3 regions of the Anabaena sp. FACHB-595 genome follow, and region 1 is predicted to be linked to each of the others. Evidence: riboswitches for the same ligand, from Rfam matches in the RefSeq annotation. Region 1 holds a riboswitch; each other region holds the start of a gene.
The links. Region 1 has a riboswitch for cyclic di-AMP ahead of ACN222_RS15155 (universal stress protein). Riboswitches for the same ligand answer to the same signal wherever they lie in the genome.
Positions count from the first base shown of each region.

Region 2: it holds a riboswitch for cyclic di-AMP, as region 1 does, so the genes downstream of both, ACN222_RS16855 (glycosyltransferase family 4 protein) here and ACN222_RS15155 (universal stress protein) in region 1, are expected to answer to the same signal.
Region 3: it holds a riboswitch for cyclic di-AMP, as region 1 does, so the genes downstream of both, ACN222_RS22600 (hypothetical protein) here and ACN222_RS15155 (universal stress protein) in region 1, are expected to answer to the same signal.

Region 1 is NZ_CP183473.1:3,668,602-3,674,159, forward strand. Features, by position in the region: gene ACN222_RS15140 (OmpA family protein) at 1-816, opposite strand, end outside; gene ACN222_RS15145 (hypothetical protein) at 1,059-1,652, opposite strand; gene ACN222_RS15150 (SLC13 family permease) at 1,801-3,138, opposite strand; gene ACN222_RS15155 (universal stress protein) at 3,254-3,883, opposite strand; cyclic di-AMP (ydaO/yuaA leader) riboswitch at 4,013-4,230, opposite strand; gene ACN222_RS15160 (ABC transporter ATP-binding protein) at 4,247-5,107, opposite strand; partial or broken gene ACN222_RS15165 (ABC transporter substrate-binding protein) at 5,338-5,558, opposite strand, start outside.
Region 2 is NZ_CP183473.1:4,072,332-4,077,889, reverse strand. Features, by position in the region: gene tnpA (IS200/IS605-like element ISNsp2 family transposase) at 1-32, shown strand, start outside; gene ACN222_RS16855 (glycosyltransferase family 4 protein) at 350-1,627, opposite strand; cyclic di-AMP (ydaO/yuaA leader) riboswitch at 1,779-1,929, opposite strand; gene ACN222_RS16850 (hypothetical protein) at 2,972-3,199, opposite strand; gene ACN222_RS16845 (tetratricopeptide repeat protein) at 3,591-5,558, shown strand, end outside.
Region 3 is NZ_CP183473.1:5,411,733-5,417,290, forward strand. Features, by position in the region: cyclic di-AMP (ydaO/yuaA leader) riboswitch at 914-1,128, shown strand; gene ACN222_RS22600 (hypothetical protein) at 1,537-1,779, shown strand; gene ACN222_RS22605 (NfeD family protein) at 2,324-2,644, shown strand; gene ACN222_RS22610 (flotillin family protein) at 2,742-4,085, shown strand; gene ACN222_RS22615 (flotillin family protein) at 4,187-5,455, shown strand; gene ACN222_RS22620 (hypothetical protein) at 5,470-5,558, shown strand, end outside.

The sequences.
Region 1 (5,558 bases):
TCGACTCAGCTTGAGATGAATTTTTTCAATTGCTGTTTGCAGACTTAATCTCAATTCTTGGGGGGGATTACCCCGGATTGTCGCCGCTAATAAGGCTTGTGGCCCTTCTGTAATCCAGATTCGCAGTTCTCCAAAACGCAAACTTTGCAATTGATCTGTTTTTTGAACACTAAAAGAATCTTTGATAAAGTCTTGAATAGCGGTCAACATCGCCACCACTAAATCTGGGTCTTGGCTGGTTACTTGATTGGCTACAAGATGTTGCAACAATAATCCTGTATTTTTATGTATTAAGAATATCTGTTCTACTCGATAAACTAATGTCCGCAATAAAACTATTTCTGCAAATGGTTTTCCTGTACGTTTCGCTTCTAGTCGCCATTGCAAACTTTCCCAGGAAAAACTATGCTCTAGAGCTTGGTTGAGGGATTGCATCATTTCATCGAGCAATGTAGCGATCGCTTTCCGAGATGCAGGAATAATGACTGGAAAAAAAGCTTCTGAAAGTATATTTTCATCTTGTTGAACAGAAACTTGAATCGCTTCTTCAACAATAGAAATCATCGCTGCAATTAGTTGTTTATCTTGTTGCGATCTTAAGATCACAGCCTCTGGAAGTAAGCGACTAATATCTTCTGGTCTGATGTGTGGATTATCTAAAAGTTCATAAAGTTGGTTAAGTTTAGCTGGCTCAACTCCCAACAACAAACTCCGAAGTTTACTAAGTTCATCATCAACTTTAGTGATTTTGTTAATTAATGATAAGTCATTACCAGGGGATATTTGACTGCTAGAATCTATTGCATCATTATTCATTAATATAATCCCCCAAACTACACTCTATAATTAGATAATTTTTTAGGCAAACTAGCCAGGAGAATTAGAATATATCTGGCAATATTTACCTCTTAAGTAAGCCAATGGGGACAACATAAAACTATATAAATAAAGATAAGCTAGGCTAAAAACCTCTTTCTTAGCCTTACAATCTCTGCCTTATCCAACCTGCAAATATTTACGCTGTTCTGCTTATGTACTGAAAATATTGGATGATTTTCTTATTTATTTAGCCGAAAAGCAATTTCTGTGAATAAATCTGCCAGATGAGTCCGGTCAGCTTTATCATGACTTAGTTGCTGAGTTTCTTTTTCTATCAAACTATTTATTTCTTCATATTTTTGTCTAATTTCATCTTGTAAATTTTTCGATTGAATTAAAATTTGTTCGCGTAGATTACGTTGATTACTAATAGTTTGTTCAGCAAACTGAACCAATTTCTTCTCTAATGATGTATGAAGAAATTTATACTCCTCCGTAATTGCTTTTAAATGAGATTCTCTTTCCATTTGCTCATTTTTTATACTTTCACTTAAAACTTCAACTTCCGCCTTTATATATACCTCTAAAGCATCCAAGCGTTCTTTAGTTTCATCTCGTACATGAGATAATTCTTTAACTATCCGTTCTTCCAAACCAGCAAACCTCTTGTCGAGTTCCTGCATTTGGTTACCAATGAGAATCTCTCTAATTTTGTCTAAATTATTACTTTCACTAACACTAGTACGGGATTGTTGTTTATTTATTGTTGAATTGATGCTACCGTTCTCTAATGATCTTGCATTGTTATCGGTAGAGGCTTCGGTTAGATTCATAGATGACAACCCTGATTAATACTGAAAAAATATACAAGATTTATTCTTGCATATTACACTCAATAATACCATTCTAGGCAAGAGTGTATGATTACACTCTCTACCAGTATAAACATATCTAATTTTCACTGAATATAAATAAATCTTTCTAAATCAGAAACCGGATTAACACATACAATGCTGAGGCAATTAGTTGTAATATTGTGACTGGAATACCATAGTGAAGAAAAGTTTTAAAAGAAATCCGTCGTCCGTGCTGTTCGGAAATTCCCGCCGCTACGATGTTAGACGATGCACCAACTAACGTACCATTCCCGCCTAAGGTTGCACCAAACATCATGGCGTAAAACAATGGTAAAACTTCTGGGGGAAATTGTCCTTGAAAGTCGCGTGCTAAGACTTCTGCGGGTGCTAATCCTACAGTGACAAGGTATTGCTTGAGCAGGGGAACCATCGCCACTACCAAGGGAATATTAGGTACGACACTCGATAAAATTCCTACAAGAAACAACAACACCAGAGAACCCAAGATAATATTTTTTCCTAAAATAGCTGCCAATATCCCTGATAGACCACCAATTACGCCTGTTTTTTCTAATCCTCCAATCAGCACAAAAATACTCATAAAAAATATTAATGTACTCCAGTCTACATCGCGCAAAATATTGTTGACTGTATCAATTTTGCTATGGTGAGATAGTAGTAAAGCCAAAGCTGCGCCTAACAGAGCCACAGCCGCCGGGGAAATCGGTATTGGCAGGGATTCTCCAATCACAAAAAATAGCAGGACAAAAGCGACAATTACTGCACCCAGACTCAAAACCCGTGGATGATTAATTTCTGGGTGTGGTAATTCTTCCAGATTCTCTAATTTTGTATGCCAAATTTTGCGGAATAAAAATGGCAAAGTGAGAGTTACCACAGCGACTGCAATGACACCACCTAAACTCAGTTTCCATAGATAATCTATAAAACTTATATTGACAGCATCACCTACAATAAATGTTGCTGGGTCACCTACTAATGTCAGCAATCCAGCACTATTGGCAATCAAAACCATCAATATCAATAAAGGTACAAAATTTATCCCTATTTCTTGTGCCATTGGTGGAATTAGTGGCGCTAACAACATCACTGTTGTTGCATTTGGTAAAACTGCACAAATAGGAGTAACAATAGCAACAATACCGAGTAAAAGACGCTTACCATCGCCTTTAGCTAATATCACTATTTGGGTTGCCAAATAATCAAATATCTTAGTAGGCTCAAATGCTCTAACTAAAACCATTACACCAAAAAATAATCCCAGTGTGCCATAACTATTACCAATGTAAGCAACAGCTTCCTGTAAAGTCATCACATTAGTAAATACTAATAATAATGCTCCTAATAAGGCTGCAATAGTCAAATGCACCCATTCCGTCATAACTAGAAAGATGACACTGATAAATACGATGACACTTAGGAGTGCTTGCCAGTTTTCCACGCCTACCTCTTGTAGCTTATATTGTTGCGTAATAGCGAAAAAAGTCACCTAAAATATGGTGACTTTTTTCTGTATTTTCATTTAGATAAATAACTTCTGAAAGTCGGGGTCAGAATTATTCATCTATACATTCAGGAATCCCTAAGACAGCACAGGGGAAATTATAACCTAAGGTTTCAATGAGAGGATGATAAACAGATTTACAACCCAAAAATAAGATATCAGCAGCTTCAAATTCTGCAACTTTTCTCAACTCTGTACTTACACAACCGAAGCGTAGATGAGATTTGAATGAACCTTGCCATTCTTCAGCCAAAGTTCTTGCCTGCCAAATAATTCTATCTGCTTCTTGCAGTGGTGTTAGTGTGTCTGTTTGAAGATATGATTTAATTCCTGTCAGTTTCGGTTGAGTAATTACAGATGTGCTGGATTTTTTTGTTTCACTTGGCGGCAATTCTATTGTCGGCAAGCGTTTAGCAAAGCTTAAAATATTAGAACGATTTTTTGTGTTGCTATCTTCTACTACATAAACAGCTTGCACAGTGACTTGTTGATTAGTCGCCAACCTTGTTTGATGGGCAATCCAACAGGCTATATCTAGTGCTGTATGGCTGTTAGGAGAAGCGTCATAACCAACAATTAAGTTGATTGATTGTGTTGTTTGACCTTTTTGGGGTTCTGGTAATAAAACCATTTGGTCAATTAAATCATCACGACCCATAGCACTTTGCAGGCGTGCTAACATTGGCTTAATTTTCACAGCTTTAACTTCTCCTAAACTTAACGAACACATCAACGAGAAGCAGGGTAAAACGGACATTCATATCCGTAAGGAAACCCCAATAACAACTGGTATCAAAGCCAAAGTCTTGGGGGTTCCTTCCATTGCCGACGGAGTTAGCTGACGGGCTAAGACTGGAAGGTGTCTCTCTTTAAGAGTGCGGAGTAATGAGTAATGAGTGCTGAGTTTAATACTTGGTTACTCTTGACTGTTTACTCTAGGTTAGCTACTCTCTGCAAGATGCGCCCCATAACATGGTTCCTCCGTTCCAAATGATTGCAAACTTAATTTGAATTAGGCTACCCACTAAAGAGATAATAGACTACTTTACTCTTCTTGAGCAAAATATTTGTCGAGAAAGTTTAAGGCATGATTACGAAGTTCAAAGTATGCTTTTGAGTTACGTATAGCAGACCTGTCGCGTGGATGAGAAAATGGTACTTCTAATATTTCTCCAATGTTTGCGGCTGGGCCATTTGTCATTAATACGATGCGATGGGCTACGCCCCGCCGTAGGCGATCGCTCATATAAATTGCCTCATCGACATCATGGGTAATCATCATTACTGCTTGGCGATTATTTTCCCAGATATCTAATACTTGTCTTTGTAATTTACCTCTAGTTAAATCATCTAATGCGCCAAAAGGTTCATCCATTAACAGCATTTTTGGACGAATGGCTAAGGCTCTGGCACTCCCTACTCTTTGTTTCATACCTCCAGAGATTTCATCAGGATATTTATCTGCTGCCGGGGTCAAGTTTACCATTGCCAAGTGTTTGTTCACAATGCCAATTTTTTCTGCTCCATTAGCATTTTTTAACACTTCATCAACTGCTAGACGGATATTTTTCTTCACTGTTAACCACGGTAAGAGGGAATAATTTTGAAATACCATCATTCTTTCCGCACCTGGCTTGTGAATTTCTTTACCGTCAAGCCTGACTGAGCCAGAAGTGCTTTTTTCTAAGCCCGCCACAATTTTTAATAAAGTGGATTTGCCGCATCCAGAATGTCCAATTACAGAAATAAATTCGTTTTCAATAATAGTTAAATTCACCCCATCTAAAACAACAAAGTTACTTTTATCTGGTGTTAGATAAGACCTAACTAAATTCTCAATTTCTAAAAAATTAGTGCGCGGTATAGCTTTGTCATGAGCATCTATTGTTGATGGTGTATATTTCATATCAAATGCTCCTAAAAGTTTTTAACTATGTATCAATAAAAATCAAAATTCCCAGTTCAAGACATGAAAAAACGAGTAGGAGCGTTAGCCCTAATTGCAGAACTATTTAAATACCCAACAGGGTTACTGGGGTCAAAACCTTTCTTATCTATAAAATACTTCTGGTGGTTCAACCTTGTAATCATCCGGGGAACATTGAATCCCCATTTCGGCAGCTATCTGGCGATATTGTTCATGGTCATGGCGTTACCGTGACGATAGATTGTTATGGCTGCACATAGGGGAGAGAGGAGCGTGCTATGCGGGCGTTGATGACTGCACCAGATACGATAAGCGCAGCATCAAGACGACCATAAATTAAGCCGTCGCAGGAGGTAGCCCAACTGGCTTCGCGGTTGAGTTGGACGTTTAAGCCATACTTGCGAAAGAAGCCTTTTTCCAGGCGATCGCA
Region 2 (5,558 bases), 400 kb from region 1:
TAGAGTACATAAATGACCCGCATCACGGATGAATAAATTCATCCTCCAAAGCTTATATCCCCCACTTAAAAGACGTATGAGGGACAAAACTTATTGGTTTTGTCCCTCATAATTGGGGGCTTTACGCATCACGACTCGTAAGACTTAGAAACAGGATTTTATCCTAATTTCCCTTTGTTAACGTGAGTCTCCAAGGGAGGCGCACCTACAGGAAGGGTGAAAGACTGATTAGAAGGTTTGGTAAGGTGCGTCAGTATGAGTAATTTCTGAGTATATTTAGGTTATATCGCACTGACGCACCCTAAATTTGGAACCGGATTGGGGTTAGGTTCCACCAAACTCACTTTAACTACGCTGCAACAGCCTCTTTTTCCTTCTTTTCTGGCGCATTTTGAGTTAACAGATGAGTGTATAGCTGACTCAATTGGGATGCTACACCGGCCCAGCTGAAGGTGGTTTCCACTCGCTGGCGGGCGGCTGTGCCTAGCTGATCTCGCCAAGTTGGGTTGGCTAATATGCGGTCTATGGCTGTAGCAAAAGCTGACTCATCTTGTGGAGGTGCAAGTAAACCTGTGACTTCTGGAACTACTGTAAATTGCAATCCACCTACATTACTGGCGATTACGGGAGTTTTGCTAGCCATCGCTTCAATAGCAACTAAACCAAAGGGTTCGTAGTGACTGGGGACAACGCAAACATCAGCCGCAGCGTAGTAGTAAGGGAGGATTTCATGATCTAGGCGACCAGCGAAGGTGGTGCAATCGTTCAGTTCTAGTTCAGCCACAATATTCGCAATGCGATCGCGCTCTCTGCCATCACTTTGACCAGGACGGCTACCACCACCAATTACTAACTGGAGGTTTGCTTCACCTCTCAACCTAGACTGAGCAACCGCTCTGACTAAGGTTTCTATGCCTTTACGGGGATCAAAACGACCTACATAAAATACCATCTTGGCATCAGGCTCAATTCCCAGTTTTTCCCGTGCAGCCGACTTTTCAATGTTTCCGAAGTTATTAATGTCAGTCCCGCAAGGAATCATCTCTATGCGTCCCTTCTTAGAAACCAGGGCGCGCATATGTTGCTGTTCTTGGGGGCTGGTGGCAACTACTGTGTCTACACTCTCTAAACAAGCTTTTTCTATAGCTAATCGCTGATTCGCAATGGCGGGTATATCTGCGATCGTTTGATATTTGATTGCTCCTAATGAGTGGTATGTATGCACCAACACCAAGGGTTGTTGCTTTTTCAGTTGCATTCCCACCCAAGATGACAACCAGTAATTTGTGTGAATGAGTTGATAGTTATAACCTTGGCGCTTTTGGAAGCGTTGGAATTCGGCAACAAATTCCGGTAAATAATCAAATACGTGATCACGTCCGATAAATTCAACCGGCCCCGCTTGTAAGCGGATAGTGCGGCAATTAGGACTATGTTGGACAATCTCGGCCTGGTCGGGACTGATACGGCGAGTGAACATATCAACTTGCCAACCTTGTTCGGCTAGTGCATAGCCTACTTCTCGAACATATACGTTCTGACCACCGGCTTCTTCTTGACCTATTTCAACGGCTGGATCTCCAGAAACAGAAATAAGTGCGATCCGATGTTTTTTATTTTGGAACATAGTGAGCTTCACCTCAAGGTAACTACTTCTTCCTCAGACACCAGAATTTAGGACATAAGTATCCATCCCTCTAGTCGAGGGCAGGTAAAACGAAGCGTAAAGCTACCAGCCAAGGACACTGACGACAGACATTATATAAAAATCTGTACGTTCAATCTCCTCTCAATGCCGACGAAGTTAGCTGACGGGCTAGGACTGAGAGATATCCTTTTTGGATAATCCAAAATACGCCCCATTTTTGGTTCCTCCGCTCTTTAATTGCCTCAATGTTTGGGGCAATTAAGATTAGGCTGACTGATTTACATTTGCTTAACACTTTACTGGCGATCGCCATTATAGTCAATAGTTTCTACGAAAAAGATGTCTTGAATTGCTTCCAGTTTGTTTACTCACACCTCTAGAAAAGCGTCGTAAGCTAGCTGGGATGGGGCAATATTTTGTAAGAACAAGTATTTTCTATATTGAGAATATTAACTGCGATATCTTTGATTATTCAACTTTCTAAAGAGATATTTCCTCGACTATATTTTTGAAAATTTTGGCTTATGTCTGCTGAAAACAGCATCAATCTTACGGTGATTAATGTCCGTTAAATGTTTGCAGCGCTCTGTTATGCCACAATACCTATGGGCGCAAGAATTAACTAGTAAGCCCATATTTTGCCTTGCATTGATCGGAAATCCGTGGATATTGGATAACAATAATTTGGGCAATATTGAGATAAGATTTCTAGTTTGTGTTATAAAAAGTATAAATAATAAATAATCTGCCAGTATAAATACTTCCTGTGGGTATTGACAAAAATCAGGAAATATTTATTCCATGATATAAGCTATGCAGAAAGTATATATCAAAAGACATAATTACAGGATTTATGTCTAAAGTATTGCATTACAATGCTTGATTTTCCAGACTAAATTGCTAACAATAAAGAAGGGATTTAAAAATCTCATAGTCAATTTCGATCATTTGACCCTTCTACGCTAGTCCGCTAAGGCGGACTTTTTTGTTGTCTATAGGATTCTTACTTAATTTTTGAAATATATGTACGATGGGTAAGATAATTGAAATATGCGGTTTTTTCTAAAATAAAGCTGGAAAATATAGCAATTTATTTTATGAATCACGAATTATTAGCCTTTTTTGCTGGTGTAGGCTTTCTTATCATCTATCTTGTTTTTTCTGCATGGACGGAAATGGGTACTAAATTACCTTGGAAGAAGTAAAACCCGTGGTTAGAGGGAAGCATTGAGAAATACGCCCGTTCATGAGTGTTGAATCGGGTAAATAGTTGACAAGGAAGAATTTGAGAGTGCAAAAATTTTTGCACTCTTTTGATTTGGACTAACGAACAGACTCGAAAATGACCATGATTGTGATTAAGCACAAGAGGATAACTCCCAAGGGCATAAACACGGTTTGCAATACTGCAACCAGTATCTCGATGATGTGTAACGCACCTAACGCTGTGGAAAGCACGTAAGCGATCGCCACTCCAAAAAGCATCAACAAAAAGTATTTCAAGAACTTAGCAACTAAACGAACTAGTAGGGTATCTTCATTCTTCAACATGATGGAACTCCTGTAGGGTGGAGAGGAACATAAGTATTTACACGCTCTACAGAATCTAGTTAGTTAATGCTTACCGCTTATCTATAGGAACCTACTGAGATAAATCTTCTCTGGGAATGAAGACTTACTTAGTTATATGTGTTAATGAGTACGCCAGAAGTATCAGCTTGATCACTAACATCTCTCCTCAACCGTGTATCTCCTGACAATTAACTTAACTTTGCCTGTATTGATTACAAGAGTAATACAGTCTCAAAGAATTTGCAGTTGGATAAAGTAAGACATCTCATTTCCTACTGGGTAGGAAAAAGTAGTTTGTAGTATTGTGGCCAAAAGTGAAATCGTGAAAATATGGTTATAATTAAGCACAAATGATACAGTCAGGCGATAGATGGGTGCAGAAGAAGCTCTAGAGCTTTTGGATAGTTTGGTTTATAGAAAAACAGGGGAACGTTTAGGCACAACTCAAAGAATAATTCTACGTAATTTATGGGAGGATAGAAAACAAACTTATCAGAATATTGCTGATATTTGTGGTTATACGGAAGCGCATTTAAAAGCAGTTGGCGCACAATTGTGGCAAACACTGACGAACGTTTTGGGGGAAAAAGTCTCGAAGTCAAACTTTTCTTCAGTGGTGCAGAGATTTTGGCAATCTCATAGACTACAAAAGATGTCGCCTATTGTAAATCCAGTCCTCAATAATGGCAAGCCACAAGAACTGGATTATAACTTTGTGGGGCGCGATCGCGAAATAGCCGAACTTGATAGCTATGTTGTCCGAGGCGCGAAAATTATCCTCATCCAAGGTGAAGGTGGTGTTGGCAAAACTACCTTAGCTCGGCGGTATTTTAAGGCTCAAGGTTTTGATTTCCTAGAGTTGTGGATGGCTAAGGAAAGCCAACATATCGTTTCTGTGGAGAGTGTGGTTGAGGAATGGCTGAGGGTTGATTTTAATGAGGAACCGGGTAAAGAGTTTGGTATTAATCTAGATAGGCTACGGCGCAAGCTGCGGGATGAAACGCGCAAAATAGGGGTTTTAATTGATAATCTTGAGTCTGCTTTGGATAGAAATGGTCAGATTATTGCTTCTCGTCGTTCCTATGTAGAACTGTTGCGGGTATTAGCAGACCCTAGTATTAAATCTATCACTTTGATTACTAGTCGTGAGCGTCTGTATGAATCAGATGTAGATGTGACTTTCTATCCCCTGGGGGGTTTAGATGAGTGTACTTGGCAAAAGTTTTTTACTAGTTGTCAAATTAAATCTAATTCACCTGCACTAAGTGAAATGTGTAAAGCTTTTGGTGGAAATGCCAAATCTATGCAAATTATTAGTGGTGCAATTACTACAGATTTTGAAGGCAATGCAGATATTTATTGGCGAGAAAATAAGCATGATTTATTAATTGAACCAGAATTAAAAAATTTAGTTGCTAGTCAATTTGACCGTTTGGCACAAATGGATAGTGAAGCATATCGGCTGCTTTGTCGTTTGGGATGTTATCGCTATCAAGATGTTACTCATGTGAGTGTTCAGGGATTACAATGTTTACTTTGGGATGTGCCAGAACAACAAGCTAGGCGAGTAATTAGATATCTGACAGACCGTTTATTGATAGAGTTTCGTAAAGGAAAATATTGGTTACATCCGGTGATTTGTACAGAGGCGATCGCCAGATTAAAACAAAGTGGTGAATGGCAAATTGCTAACCACAAAGCAGCAGAATTTTGGAATCAGAGTGTTACTCAAGTGGAAAACCCTCAAGATGCTTTGATGGCGTTGGAAGCTTATCATCACTATATGGAAATTGGGGATTATGAAAAAGCTGCTGATGTGATTATTCGTAGTAGACCCAAAAAGTGGGATCACAGTATATCTTTGGGGGTTTTATTTAATCGATTGGGTTTGTTGGAAACCTTAATTTCTGTGATTAATCCCCTCATTCATAATTTACATTCCGACTATCATTTGAATATTCTGTATAATCTATTGGGGCGAGCTTATCACCAAATAGGCAATATCAAATTAGCTCTGGAATGCCACTATAAATCTAATGAGATTGCTGAAAAAAATAACTTTCTGCAAGAGAGAATTTCCAGTAGTTTCAATTTAGGTCTTTGTTACACAGATTTATGGGAAATTGAGCGAGCAAGTGAGATTTTTTACTACGTCAAGAATCTAGGGGCAACAGACAGAAATTATTATCAATATGTTGTTTATTCTCTGTGTTGTTTAGCTTATTTAGATTCCTCTGTGGGCAATAATGAAAACGTAGAGTTGATGTTACGAGAAGCGGAAGAGGGATTATCTCACGACAGATTAACTTCCTGGGGTATAGGCACTAGCTTACTATTT
Region 3 (5,558 bases), 1.7 Mb from region 1:
TTGAGTAATTTGAATAGTCTTAGATCCAAATATGATGTATGCAATTCCAGAAAAATTATTTAGGGAATTCTGCATGAATCATACTTTTTTTGTAGAGTAGAGCTTGTATATAACATTATTGACAGCATGGTTTGTGGCATAGATTATAGTTATAAGATAAGCATAATCTAGCCAAATAATTAACTTATTAATCAATGAGCTAAATACAAGTTTTTAACTCTACGTTGTATAGATTATCAATTATTAAATTAGTCGGCAAAAAATAGCAACGGATAGCATTATCAACAATTTCGATACTCATAGTTATCGATGAATTGGCTGATCATAACTACTGAAGCCACATTTGCATACTGCATTTAAGCTAACTAAAGTTACACTGAATAGCTGATACAAACATCTAAACAGAATTCAGATTTATTAGTCAGAAGGAGCTTTTGCTTGTAATGTCGTTGGATGAATTAGCGACATTATTCGAGGTGCTAAATCCAATATTTAGCAGAGTATAATTAGTAAGATTTTTTCCACTAATTAATTGTGATTTTCAGCTTCCGACTCCTTAGTCAAGCTTTTAATATTTAATCTATACTCGCTCAATGACTAAGAATTTTGTCTTGTGTTCCCGTAAAATGAGTTAAGTAATCACATTGATAATTAAGTATCGATCGCCAACGGTAGGCGGAACGCCTCGCCTAAATTTTTATTGCATTTCGTTGATGTGATTACTCAATTTTGATCTCACTCCAACACGTATTGCCGGATTTATGTTTGTGATTCTGGGTATTTCCTTAGTTGCGTATGCAAAACGGTAGCAGAAAAGAAGCGATCGCCTGTATCAGTATCATAGATGCGATCGTATCTTTTTGTTTACTGGAGTTTTACCTTACGTCGTAACACGTTAGTATTACAGAGAAGAAAAATAAGTCTGCCTAATCCAGCTTTACTCTCAAAACACCTATGTGCAGGGTTGAAGCTAGGAACGGAGGAACCAAGTTTGGGGCGTATCTGCCAAAAAAGCTGAAGCTAAAGTATGAAAAAGAGATTTCAAATTTTAGACTTAGAGCATTTAGAGAAGGACATCTCTCAGTCCTAGCCCGTCAGCTAACTTCGTAGGCATTGAGAGGAGATTGAACGAGCAGCATTTATACAAATAATGCCTGTCGTCAGTATCCTTGGCTGGTAAACTTACGCTTCGTTTTACCTGTCCTCGCACTGGAAGTCAGGGTTTTATAGTCTGTGTTTCTAGGGGCTGAGGTCGGATTAGTTGCCTTGAGGTACAGTTGATCATGTTTTTGAAGATAAATCATCCCTTTACTTTCATCACAGTAGATATTGTTAGCGCCACCATAAATAGGATTGAAAGTTTGTTTTTTCCCATAAAGAAGATTCCAACACAGTACTGATAAAACTTTGATCAAACTGTAGAGAAAACATCTGTCATTGTGCTAGGTGTAAATTTTTGATGCAGCTTGGTTGAATTAGTTTGTCAGAAAAACTCAGCATAGAAGCACGTATTCGTAAACATTACAGGAGAATAAAATGTCTATTAAAAATCGCAACTTTTTCACTGATGTTAACTTTTTACCTGAGCATAAATTTAAGTTAATTGGAGAGTTTGCCGGGAAAAAGCTCTTACTAATTGGCAGAACTAATGCCTATGGCGATCCCATCGTAGCAGCAAGCCATAGTAGTGAACCTAACCACGAAGATTTATACGCTTATGACTTATACGAGTTGATGAAGTGTAATCACGAACTAGTTAATCTCACTGGAGAAATCTAGTCAATTAATGGGGTGGGGTGATAGGGATAATTTATTTTTTGGTGTTCCCTTACACCGTTCTAGTCATACACATCAATAATTAGTGCCGATCTTTTGTTATGTGGCGTGTTTTCGTGTAAAGCAACACACCATTTGAGGTTTTATAGGTGTAAATATTAACACCTATAAAATCCCAATCACTGAAATAAAAATATTGTAAAGTTTTGTAACATACCGGATAACTTTGTCCTACTTCTACAGAAATACCTATAGAACCGCAACTGGAATCTCCATATACCGCGTTCAATAACATCAGAGATATAACAGAATTTATGTTGTATCTCTGCCTTCCTTATAAGCTTGTATGGTTTGCTAACTGCTAACACCTAACGGTAAAACCGAAAAGATATGCAAGTTAAATGTACGACAGTTTATGTATTTCTTAAATATTAATTAAAGCTATGTGTTATGAAAGTGCCAATAGTAGATTTATTTCATCACCATCTGGGTTTTTTGTTACCAATAAAGGATAAACAATAATTATAAAATACCTGGAAATAGGGTAATGAATAATCCAATTCTCGCAACTGCTAGTGTTGTAATTGCTTTCGGTATCATTGTTGGTGTCTTCATTGTGGGATTAATTTATATCCAACGGCGACGACAAGCAGTAGACAGTTTGATCCGTATTAATAACGTGGTTGGTTGTTTTGGGATTGTGGAAGTTCCCATAAACCAAAATAGTCCAGGAAAAGTACGGATCAATCTCAAAGGTTCTCTAGTAGACTTTGTAGCTTTCACCGATGAAATTCATCAATTTAATCAAGGTGATTCTGTTGTTATCGTGCGAATTAAGGGAAATAAGGTTTGGGTGGTTAATGTTTAGCAAGAGAGGGCAGGAGGCAGTTTATAGTGCGGTTTAGAAGGATATTCTGATGACGGTTGACAGTTGAGAAATTACTAATGACTCTTGATAAATAACTATGAATTTAATTAAACAAGAATTAGCGACTGTAACAGTAGCACAAGTTGATCCGAATACACCTGCTACTAACAAAGAAAATAATGGCATAGAAAGTCTACTTTATGGTGGTCTGCCTATTGCTCTATCTATTTTTGGTGCATTTGTACTTGTGTGGTTTATCAAGTCTTTTTTATGTATTTGTAAACCCAACGAAATCTTGATACTTTCGGGACGCAAATGGCGGACTAAAGATGGACAAGAGATGGGTTATCGAGTGTTATTAGGTGGGCGCGCCATTCGGATTCCTATAGTGGAAACGGTAAAACGGATGGATGTAACAACTATGCCGGTAAGGGTGGAAGTGCGGAATGCTTACGCCAAAGGGGGAACGCCTTTAAATATTCAAGCGATCGCCAATGTGAAAATTTCCTCAGATCCGGTGGTTGTCGGTAACGCCATTGAACGCTTTTTAGACCGCGATCGCTCGGAATTGGCTCGTGTTTCCCGCGAAACCCTAGAAGGCTATCTCCGGGGTGTTGTCGCTACCCTCACACCAGAAGAACTCAACGAAGACCGCCTGAGTTTTGCCCAACGTATCGCCTCCGATGTCAGCCGCGACCTTAGTAAACTGGGATTGCAACTGGACACCCTAAAAATTCAAAGCGTTTCTGACGATGTAGACTATCTCAAATCTTGGGGACGTAAACAAATTGCCCTGGTGATTCGAGACGCAGAGATTGCCGAATCCAACGCACTCACCCAAGCCGAACAAATCGAAGCCCAATCCGAAGAATATGCCCAAGTCGCCAAAACCCAAGACAAAATCATTGTGTTGGAGAAAGAAAACGAACTCCGCACCATCAAAGCCCAGCTAGAACAGAGAGCCAAGTCTGAAGAAGAAATTACCACGGCGGCTGCACAAGAAAAGAAAGCCAAAGCCGAACAAGTCTTACAAGTACTACGGGCTGAGTTAGAACGCCTACGCCTACAAGCCGATGAAGTCCTACCCGCCGAAGCCCGTCGCCAAGCCCAAGAACTCCGAGCCAAAGGGGAAGCAGCTTTCCTAGAAGAAAATGCCAAAGCCGCAGCGTTAGTTAACGACATTCTTTCCCAAGTTTGGCAGCAAACCGGCAGCGACGCTTCTAAGTTATTCCTCATTCAACAAATTGAAACCGTTCTCCAAGAAGCAGTGCAGATTCCTAAACGTATTCACCTAGAGAAGGTAAATGTGATTGATAACGGCGATGGCAAATCCGTAGCCAGCTTGGTAAATATTTACCCCGAAATCGTGCTGCAATTCCTAGAAAACGTTAATCGTACCCTGGGTATTGATGTTACAGGGGCGTTGGGGAGTGGGGATTAGGGACTGGGGACTGAGGATTAGGGCAGGAGTAGGAACTAATTACCAATTACCACTAACAAATGTACAGACGCGATTAATCGCGTCTCTAACAACTAACAATTATGGAAATTATCGCTTTACTTTTAGGAATTTTTGGAACTGGAACCGCCGCAGGTTGGTGGGTGATTCGCAACTTGTACTATATCTGCCAACCTAGCGAAGTGCTGATTTTTGCGGGGAGTCGGACTCAGGTTGATGATAGGCGATCGGTTGGTTATCGCTTGGTGAAAGGTGGTAGTAGTATTCAAATCCCTCTGTTGGAAAAAACTTTCCGCATGGATTTGACTAACATGATTATTGAACTGAAGGTGTCCAACGCCTACTCAAGAGGTGGGATTCCTTTAACGGTGGAAGGAGTGGCAAATATTAAAATTGCTGGTGAAGAACCGACAATTCACAATGCCATTGAGCGACTTTTGGGTAAAAGCCGCAAAGATATTGAACAATTAGCCAAGGACACATTGGAAGGTAATCTGCGGGGGGTATTGGCGAATCTCACGCCAGAACAGGTGAACGAAGATAAAATCACCTTTGCTAAAACTTTGTTGGAAGAAGCCGAAGATGATTTAGAAAAACTAGGATTGGTACTAGACAACCTGCAAATCAAGAATATTTTTGATGAGGTTCTTTACCTAGATTCTATTGGACGCAAACAACAGGCAGAGTTGCTGCGAGATGCGCGGATAGCTGAAGCGGAAGCTAAAGCCCAAGCGATCATTAAATCTTCAGAAAATCTCCGCATTACTAAACTGAGACAAATTGAACGGGATTTGCAAATTGCTAAAGCCGAAGCAGAACGCAGAGTTAGAGATGCACTCACCAAGCGTGTTGCTGTGATTGCAGAGGTGGAATCGGTGGTCAATTCCCAAATTGCCAAGGTGCAGGCAGAAGTAGCAGTGCAAACAGAACGGATTATTCAAGTAGAAAACCAACTACAAGCGGATATAGTTGCCCCAGCCGAGGCAGAATGTCACAGTGCGATCGCTCAAGCTAAGGGAGATGCTGCCAAAATCATCGAAGAAGGCAAAGCCCAAGCCGCAGGAACCCAGCGTCTAGCTGAATCTTGGCAAAATGCAGGCGCATCGGCGCGAGAAATCTTTATCTTCCAAAAACTCGAACCATTATTGAAAATGATGGCTGCGGGAGTACCTGAGGTAGAAGTAGAAAATTTAACTGTGATTGATGCGGCTAATGGTGGTGGTGTGCCGAAAATAGCCTCTTTAATTGAGCAATTACGTCAAACTACTGGTGTCGATGTTGCTCAAGTGATCAATCAGCTCAAGTCTGATGGTAAAAATGGCAAGGTTGGCTCAAATTTGGATCAAGGTTAGTAAGAAAGTCAAGCATGGATGAATTAACAGCACTTGTGAAACAAACCTGTCAGCATCCAAGGGGGAGTATTGAACGCCAAAAAGGACTGCATGAAATTATCTG